Regions from separate parts of the Yersinia antarctica genome, predicted to be linked through region 1. Evidence: predicted binding sites of a transcription regulator. Region 1 holds the regulator's gene; each other region holds the start of a gene.

Region 1 (3,286 bases):
GGTCCTTGAAACCGCAGAGGTGTTAGCAGCGGCTCCAATGACGTTGGCTAAATTATAATTTTTGCAGGCAAAACTTCTGTTATAGAAAATTAATTGCGGAGGGCATTCTATCCGCTGCGATATTCTGTTGTGAAACGGTAATATTTGCACCATGCTATTAAAAAATTTGATAGCAAATTGGTGATGTAAAAAGGTGAAAAACTATGTGGTCTGAATATTCACTGGATGTGGTGGACGCAGTAGCCCGTACTGGGAGTTTCAGTGCTGCTGCTCAAGAATTGCACCGCGTACCGTCTGCGATTAGTTATACGGTGCGCCAGTTGGAAGAGTGGTTGGCCGTTCCGTTGTTTGAACGACGTCATCGCGATGTGGAATTAACCGAAGCTGGCGTGGTTTTTATTAAAGATGCGCGAGATGTTATCAAAAAAATGAATGACACACGCCGTCAGTGTCAACAGGTGGCGAATGGTTGGCGTGGGCAGTTAAATATAGTAATAGATAAAATTGTTAAACCACAGCGTAGTCGCCGTTTAGTGTTGGATTTTTACCGACATTTTCCTGATATTGAACTGCGGGTACGCTATGAAGTATTCAACGGTGTGTGGGATGCGCTGGTGGATGGGCAGGCGGAAATGGCCATTGGTGCGACCCGCGCGATCCCGGTCGGTGGGCGGTTCATCTTTCGCGATATGGGCTTTTTAAGCTGGCATTGTGTGGTGAGTGTCGATCATCCTTTAGCCCAATTAACCGAGCCACTTAGCGATAATCAGTTACGGCCTTATCCCTCACTTTGCCTGGAAGATACCGCCCGTAATTTACCTAAACGTGACACCTGGACTTTAGCAAACCAGCAGCGATTGGTCGCCCCGGACTGGGCAACGGGAATCGATTGCCTGTGTGCAGGATTGTGCATCGGGATGGTGCCGGCACACATGGTATCGCCGTTGATTGAGCAAGGGAAGCTAGCGGCACTGACGCTGGCTGAACCGTTGCCCGATAGTCCATGTTGCTTGACCTGGGAGCAGAACAACCATTCACCAGCATTGGCCTGGCTGCTGGAATATCTAGGTGACAGTGTCACACTTAATACCGAATGGTTGAAAGATGACAGTGAGTTATCAATCAATGACTGAGGATTAATGAGGCAAGATTAGCCGCCGATAGAGCTAAACACTACCGGCAGGAGAGGATTAACGGCGATAATCGAGGAACGGGCCATCAGCGACAGAACGGCGCTCAATCAGTTTAGGGTGTACCTCAATGGTCTGCGAATCTTCACGTTTGCTGACAATACGGTCAAGTAACATGGCAAAGGCCGTTTCGCCCAAGCGCTCTTTGGGCTGGTGAATAGTGGTAAGCGCCGGCGAGAAATAGCGCGCATTACGCACATTATCATACCCGATCACCGAAATATCTTGTGGTATCCGTAGGCCCAACTCATCAGCAGCACATATCGCGCCCATGGCCATAATATCGCCGCCACAGAACACCGCCGTTGGGCGATGTTTTTGTGTCAGGATTTGATGCATCGCTTTATAACCGGATTCCGGTTCAAAATCCCCTTGGACCACCCACTCATCACGCAGGGTAATATTTGCTTCTTCCAGTGCTTTCAGGAAGCCCTGGTGGCGGCCACCACCGGTATTACGGGCTAACTGGCCGGGGATAGCCCCAATGTCACGATGACCGCGCTCAATCAGGTAACGGCCCGCCAAATAGCCGCCTTCAAAAGCGTTATCAATAATCGAGTCAGTAAAATCACCCCGTGCGGTTCCCCAATCCATGACGACCATTGGGATATTGCGATATTCTTCCAACATCCCGAGTAGCTGCTCAGGATATTCTGAACACATCACCAGCAACCCATCGACACGTTTTTGTGCCAACATCGCCAGATAAGCTTTTTGCTTGTCCAGATTATTATGAGAATTACATAAAATCAGGGTATAACCTTTGCTATAACAACTATTTTCGACCGCTTCGATCACTTCGGCAAAATAGGGCGCTTCGCTGGATGTTGCCAGTAAACCAATTGATTTAGTGTGATTAACTTTCAAACTGCGGGCTACAGCGCTGGGTGAATAATGCAGTTCTTTAATGGCAGCCCACACCGCAGCCTTGGTATTCTCGGCGACGAAACGAGTTTTGTTGATAACGTGCGAAACGGTGGTGGTGGACACACCCGCGTGTTTGGCCACATCTTTAATCGTTGCCATAAAAAGAATGACTCCTAAGCTTACCGGTTACAGTAGGGTAAGTATTATGTTAATCGTTTGCCTGCATAACCCGAAAACCGCTCAGACAAAAACACGATATTAGGCTGGGAAGTTAAATCAGCTGATTGTCTGAGAGTATTTATTGGACGTTATTAGTCGGTATGCAGTTATGAACTGCGAATTTTGGCTGATCTGGAGGAAAAGTGAAAGGGGTAATCAAAGTTATAAAGTGCGTAATGAGCACAAGATTTTTTTTCTGAACTGTGGGAAAATAATTTAACACACTAACTATGTGCCTTTTCCCTACTACAAACTAACCGGCTAAGGAGTTTTTATGGATACCAATCTGAAAATGTCGCTGATTACGACTGTTGGTGCGCTGGCGATGATTATTGTCTTTAGCTTCGTGGCGGTAATGAATTAATTAAACCGCTTGCCGGTGTGAAGTGATAAGTAGGGCGGGTTAATCCCGCCCTTAATTATTTTTACGCGTAATGCGACGATGGGTTGTCACTCTTCTTGCCGTATCAGGCTAAATTTTTCTCAACGAAAGACCAGTTAACCAGTGCCCAGAAGTTTTCCAGGTATTTTGGCCGCGCATTGCGGTAATCAATATAGTAAGCATGTTCCCACACATCTACGGTTAACACTGGTTTATCGTTGGTGGTCAGTGGAGTTGCTGCATTAGACGTACTGACAATCGCCAGTGTGCCATCTGCTTTTTTAACCAGCCAGGTCCAGCCCGCACCAAAGTTTTTTACTGCCGCATCAGTAAATTGTGCTTTAAATTCAGCAAAAGAACCAAATGATTGATTAATGGCATCGGCAACTTTGCCCGTAGGTTCGCCGCCGCCGTTAGGTGACAGGCAGTGCCAGTAGAAGGTGTGGTTCCAGACTTGGGCCGCATTATTAAAGATCCCGCCATTAGCGGTTTTTACAATCTCTTCCAGCGTCTTACCCGCAAACTCAGTGTCTTTAATCAAGTTATTGAGATTAACCACATAGGTGTTGTGATGCTTGCCGTAGTGGTATTCCAGCGTTTCAGCTGAGATGTGGGGCTCTAGCGCATT
Region 2 (3,286 bases), 660 kb from region 1:
TTGGTAGCATTTTCGGTGTGGATTATCAGGTCTGTGAATGGAACACTGCGTTCAGACACAGACGACACCAAACTCTCAACAATAGTTCCAAAAAAATTATTGGCGGCAGTGGCAGGTGTCCGAATAACACCAATGAGGGTAATAATAATGATGAAGCGCAATATTCTTGCAGTAGTAATCCCAGCATTGTTAGTAGCTGGCGCAGCTAATGCAGCAGAAATCTACAACAAAGACGGCAACAAACTTGATCTGTACGGTAAAGTTGATGCGCGTCACCAGTTCTCTGATGCCAAGGGTCAAGACGGCGACGAATCTTATGTTCGTTTCGGCTTCAAAGGTGAAACCCAAATTACTGACCAACTGACCGGTTACGGCCAGTGGGAATATAACATTCAGGCTAACAATGCTGAAGCTCAAGAAGGCAAAGGTAACAAAACCCGTCTGGGCTTTGCTGGTCTGAAATTTGCTGAGTTCGGTTCATTCGACTACGGCCGTAACTACGGCGTAATCTATGACGTCAACGCATGGACTGACATGCTGCCAGTGTTCGGTGGTGATTCAATCTCCGCCTCTGACAACTACATGACTGGTCGTTCTACTGGTCTGGCTACTTACCGTAACACCAACTTCTTCGGTCTGGTTGATGGCCTGAACTTTGCTCTGCAATATCAAGGCAAAAACGAAAGTGGCCGTGATGGCTTGCTGACCACTCAAAACGGTGACGGCTTCGGTATCTCTTCTACTTATGATATCGGTTACGGCGTAAACTTCGGTGCTGGTTTCTCTTCTGCTAACCGTACTACTCTGCAGAAAGATGCTCACCTGTCTAACCAAACATTTGCTGAAGGCGATAAAGCTCAAGCATGGAACGTTGGTGCTAAATACGACGCTAACAACGTATACTTGGCTGTAATGTATGCTGAAACTCAGAACATGACTCCATTCGGTGACGATTCTGTTGCTAACAAGACTCGTGACATCGAAATCACTGCACAGTACCAGTTCGACTTCGGTCTGCGTCCGTCACTGGGTTATGTTCAGTCCAAAGGTAAGGATCTGAACAACAACACTGATGACAACCATGACCTGTTGAAATATGTTTCTGTTGGTACCTACTACGCATTCAACAAAAACATGACCACCTATGTTGATTACAAAATCAACTTGCTGGACGAAGACAACTTCACCCGTGCTAACAATCTGATGACTGATGACGTTGTTGGTGTTGGCTTGGTATACCAGTTCTAAGTTAAACTTAATCACGCAGTTTATCTGCTGACATAAGTTGAAAAAAGACAGGGCTTCGGCTCTGTCTTTTTGTTTTTATCCTTAGCCAATAGAGGGATATTACGCTGTCGAATGCACTATTTTGCCGATTTTTCACCCTGAATTCCCCCGCCTCACAACATTCATTTCTTTTTATCGCAAACGGTTGGCAAAGACTGCAACTGGCGCTACCCTGATAGTTCTGTTTGCTTAACGCTAAGCCATGGAAGCCTCTGACATGTTTGAAAAAATCACTGCTGCACCTGCTGACCCGATTCTGGGCCTGACCGATATTTTCCGCGCGGATGACCGCCCTCATAAAATCAATCTGGGGATTGGTGTCTACAAAGACGAAACCGGTAAAACGCCGGTGCTGACCAGCGTGAAGAAAGCTGAGCAGTATTTGCTGGAAAACGAAGTTACTAAAAACTATCTGGGTATTGATGGCCTGCCGGTTTTCGCCAGTTGCACGCAAGAACTGTTGTTCGGTGCCGACAGCGCTATTATTGCCGATAAGCGTGCGCGTACCGCTCAAACCCCAGGTGGTACCGGTGGGTTACGTATTGCTGCTGATTTTATCGCCCATCAGACCAGCGCTAAACGTGTATGGGTCAGTAATCCTAGCTGGCCGAACCATAAAAATATCTTCGCCGCTGCCGGGCTTGAAGTGGTTGAGTATGCCTATTATGACGCTGCGAACCATTCACTGGACTTCGATGGGCTATTAAAAAGCCTCTCAGAAGCTCAGGCTGGCGACGTAGTGCTATTCCATGGCTGCTGCCATAACCCTACCGGTATCGACCCAACCGAAGCCCAATGGAGCCAATTAGCTGAGCTGTCAGTTGCCAAAGGTTGGCTGCCACTGTTTGACTTCGCCTACCAAGGTTTTGCCAAAGGTTTGGAGGAAGATGCTCAGGGGCTGCGTATTTTCGCTGCTAAACATCAGGAACTGATCGTTTGTAGCTCTTATTCGAAAAACTTTGGTTTGTATAATGAGCGTGTCGGGGCTTGCACCATTGTTGCCGCTAGCAGCGACGTGGCCGATATCGCCTTCAGCCAGGTTAAAGCCGTTATCCGTGCTAACTATTCCAACCCACCAGCCCATGGGGCGTCAGTGGTTGCCACCATCCTGAGCAACGCGACATTGCGCGCCATTTGGGAACAAGAACTGACCGATATGCGCCAGCGCATTCATCGTATGCGTCAGTTGTTTGTGAATACATTGCAGGAAAAAGGTGCGAAGCAGGACTTCAGCTTTATCATTAACCAGAATGGGATGTTTTCATTCAGTGGCCTGACTAAAGAGCAGGTTCTGCGCCTACGCAATGAGTTTGCTGTTTATGCTGTCAACTCTGGCCGAGTAAACGTTGCAGGTATGACACCTGATAACATGGCTCCGCTGTGTGAAGCTATCTGTGCTGTGATTAGGCATCAATGACCTACCGTAAAAAGGGTGCATATGCACCCTTTTTATTTTGTTTCAAATGTCAGAATATGAGTCTTAATGGAACATATATTTGGCAAATTCGCTCATCGGCATGGGCCGCCCATACATATAGCCTTGCAGATAGTCGACGTTATGGGCCTGTAAATAGCGCATTTGAGTGTCGTTTTCGACTCCCTCTGCAATGGTCTGCAACCCCAGTCGGGTCGCGAGATCGATAACATTCCCGACAATGTGGCTCGACAATGCATCGGAACCAATCATGCCAACAAAACTTTGGTCAATTTTCAGAAAATCCACTTTAAAGTTCTGCAAATAAGTCAGACTTGAATGCCCGGTACCAAAATCGTCGATAGCAATAAATACCCCCAAAGCATGCAACTCGGCAAACAATCGGTCAGTAATCTCATCGGCAACGATTAATTTCCGTTCAGTTAATTCCAATGTGATATTGATTTTATTACCACCAAAGGCCTGAATAAAACGGCGGCAATCATCTACCAGACTCAGATCACGGCAATGGTTAGCACTGATATTAAAACCAAAGTGAAAACCTTCCGGTAACTGATTTACGTA
Region 3 (3,286 bases), 1.3 Mb from region 1:
CCTGATAGAGTTCGATTTCGCCCGGAGACTCTTCAGTCCCTGCCAGCATAGACCCCACCATGACACAGGAAGCACCCGCGGCAATGGCTTTAGAAATATCGCCAGAGAAACGGATACCGCCATCGGCAATCACCGGAATACCGGTACCTTCCAGTGCTTCGACTGCATCAGCAATCGCCGTGATCTGTGGCACACCTACACCAGTCACAATACGGGTGGTGCAGATTGAACCTGGACCAATCCCTACTTTTACGGCACTCACACCGGCATCAGCCAAGGCTTTTGCACCCGCGCCCGTCGCAACGTTACCGCCAACGATTTGCAGGTTAGGATATTTGGCACGGGTTTCACGGATTCGTTGCAGAACACCTTCAGAGTGACCATGGGATGAGTCAATCAGTAAAACATCAACACCCGCGGTGACCAGCGCGTCGATACGCTCTTCATTGCCAGCACCGGCACCCACAGCAGCCCCAACACGCAGACGGCCATGCTCGTCCTTACAGGCGTTAGGCTTGCGCTCTGCCTTCTGGAAGTCTTTTACAGTAATCATGCCGCGCAGATGGAAGCTATCATCAACAACCAATGCTTTCTCGACACGTTTTTCATGCATTTTTTGCAAGACAATTTCACGAGCTTCGCCTTCCTTGACGGTAACCAGACGCTCTTTCGGTGTCATCACCGCCGTCACGGGTTGGTCTAAGTCAGTCACAAAACGCACATCACGGCCAGTGATAATGCCAACCAGCTCATAATCTTCGGTTACCACCGGGTAACCTGCAAAACCGTTACGGGCAGTCAATTCTTTCACTTGGCGCAGGGTGGTGGTTGGGGTAACAGTCTGCGGCTCGGTAACAACGCCACTTTCGTGTTTTTTCACGCGGCTGACTTCTTCAGCCTGGCGCTCAATGGACATATTTTTGTGAATGAAACCTAAACCGCCCTCTTGTGCCAGCGCAATGGCCAGACGAGCTTCGGTAACGGTATCCATGGCTGCGGACAGCATAGGGATATTTAGGCGGATAGTTGCGGTCAGTTGAGTGCCAAGTTCGGCCGTATTAGGCAAAACTGTGGAGTGGGCTGGAACCAGGAGAACGTCGTCAAATGTCAGAGCTTCTTTCTTGATACGTAGCATGGGCAATATCTCACCAAGGTGGATGTGAAAAGATAAAATATTGCCGTGGCATTATACAGAGCGTAATCGGTTGCCTCCAGCACTTTCTCATAATTTTTCTTGCCAACCGGTCTGAGGTAGGTAATATCGATCAATTAAGTGCTTGTTTTAAAATTTGATCCAGGTCACATGTCACAATCTTCCGCATCAACAATTTTTACTGTTAGCCGTCTTAATCAGACGGTGCGACAACTGCTGGAAATGGAAATGGGCCAGATTTGGCTCACGGCCGAGATATCCAATTTCTCCCAACCGTCATCCGGTCACTGGTATTTCACCCTAAAAGACGCCCAAGCGCAGGTGCGTTGCGCGATGTTTCGCAACACTAACCGCCGTACTACGTTTCGCCCACAAAATGGTCAACAAGTGTTGGTTAGGGCATCGATTACCCTGTACGAGCCGCGTGGCGATTATCAGTTAATTGCGGAAAGCATGCAGCCTGCCGGTGACGGATTGCTGCAACAACAGTTTGATCAACTCAAGCAACAACTGGCGACAGAAGGGCTATTTGATCAGCATCATAAACAACCGTTGCCAAGTCCTGCCAGGCAAGTTGGCGTCATCACCTCTGCCAGTGGTGCGGCGCTGCATGATGTTCTACAGGTTTTGCAACGCCGTGACCCATCATTGCCAGTAATTATTTACCCAACAGCAGTGCAAGGCGTTGATGCTCCATTGCAGATAGTCCGTGCCATTCAGTTAGCTAACCTACGTGCCGAGTGCGATATATTAATCGTCGGGCGCGGCGGCGGGTCGCTGGAAGACCTGTGGAGTTTTAACGACGAACGGGTCGCCCGCGCTATTTTCAATAGCCACATCCCAATAGTCAGTGCAGTCGGCCATGAAACCGACATCACTATTGCTGATTTTGTTGCTGACTTGCGGGCGCCAACACCGTCTGCTGCCGCAGAATTAGTGAGCCGTAACCAGATTGAGCTGGTCAGGCAAATTCAAGGACAGCAGCAGCGGATGGAAATGGCGATGGATTATTATCTGGCACAGCGCGGCCAGCAATTCACCCGCCTTGAACACCGTTTACAGCAACAACACCCACATTTGCGACTGGCACGTCAGCAGACCCTGTTATTAAAGCTGCAACGCCGTCTGGAAGAGAGCGCGCAAAACCAAATCCGCTGGTTAAGCCGGCGCACCGAAAGGCTCCAGCAGCGCCTCGCGCAAGTGCAACCGCAAGGGCAAATTCACCGTTACAGCCAACAAGTACAGCAGCAGGAATACCGTTTGCGCCAGGCATTAGAGCGCCAGCTTAATGGTTACCGGCAGCGTTTTGGTATCACCTGCTCGCAGTTAGAGGCCGTCAGCCCATTAGCAACCTTGGCCCGTGGCTACAGTGTCACGCAGACTCCGGCTGGGGTAGTGCTGAAAACCACTAAGCAGGTGCAGGCTGGTGATAAGCTGACCACCCGATTGCAGGACGGTTGGGTAGAAAGTGAAATCACCCAAATCAATGTGGCGAAGAAGGCTCGTCAACGGAAAGCGGCAAAAGAGTAACGCCGCCTGGCTCAATTGCTGCCAGTCAAATCGTCGGCAAGTAACTAAAGTGAACGCGGCTTTTCGAAATGAGTCCGTGACCGTGCTGGCAGAAATAATCAATCGCGCCACACGCCTTCAGTACCTGCAACGGTTTGACGCAATCAGGGCACTCCGCCTGTTGCTGATAGTTGCCATGGCAATTAGAGCAATGAAAGTGGCCACTTACTTCGGTCATCAGTTTTTGGCAAACCGGGCATAATGCATCCATCGACTTCTCCTTAAAAACTACATCACCCCGAGCGATCGTAGGAAGTAAATCCCCAGCGCGGTGGTAAAGAATGAACCGACCGTGGTGATGGCAATGATATTCGCCGCCAGGGTGGCATTGCCTCCCATGGCGCGGGTCATAACATAACTGCCAGCCGCCGTTGGGGTGGCAGAGAACAGAAATATAATCCCTAATGTCGCCCCACGAAAGCCCATCAACAAGCCACCAACGGTCATCAATATTGGCACCACAAATAATTTAGCTGTTGAAGATAACGCTGCCACATTGGAAGAACGGAACATCGCGTGCCAGTCGAGGCTCGCTCCGGTGCATAACAGAGCCAATGGTAATGC

The links. The regulator PurR, encoded in region 1, represses purine synthesis genes. The targets are predictions, from matches to a motif close to CANGCAAACGTTTGCNTG.
Region 2: a site for PurR is predicted at 1,422-1,439, ahead of ACWJJO_RS13955 (amino acid aminotransferase). Genes of this name have one in related genera too.
Region 3: a site for PurR is predicted at 1,195-1,212, ahead of guaB (IMP dehydrogenase). Genes of this name have one in related genera too.

Annotation. Positions count from the first base shown of each region.
Region 1 is NZ_JBSJQF010000001.1:2,328,967-2,332,252, forward strand. It holds gene punR (DNA-binding transcriptional activator PunR) at 204-1,133, shown strand; gene purR (HTH-type transcriptional repressor PurR) at 1,191-2,216, opposite strand; gene cydH (cytochrome bd-I oxidase subunit CydH) at 2,551-2,640, shown strand; gene sodB (superoxide dismutase [Fe]) at 2,744-3,286, opposite strand, start outside.
Region 2 is NZ_JBSJQF010000001.1:2,988,392-2,991,677, forward strand. It holds gene ompF (porin OmpF) at 151-1,248, shown strand; gene ACWJJO_RS13955 (amino acid aminotransferase) at 1,505-2,704, shown strand; gene ACWJJO_RS13960 (EAL domain-containing protein) at 2,768-3,286, opposite strand, start outside.
Region 3 is NZ_JBSJQF010000001.1:3,596,433-3,599,718, forward strand. It holds gene guaB (IMP dehydrogenase) at 1-1,135, opposite strand, end outside; gene xseA (exodeoxyribonuclease VII large subunit) at 1,304-2,683, shown strand; gene ACWJJO_RS16690 (zinc ribbon domain-containing protein) at 2,709-2,933, opposite strand; gene ACWJJO_RS16695 (AEC family transporter) at 2,951-3,286, opposite strand, start outside.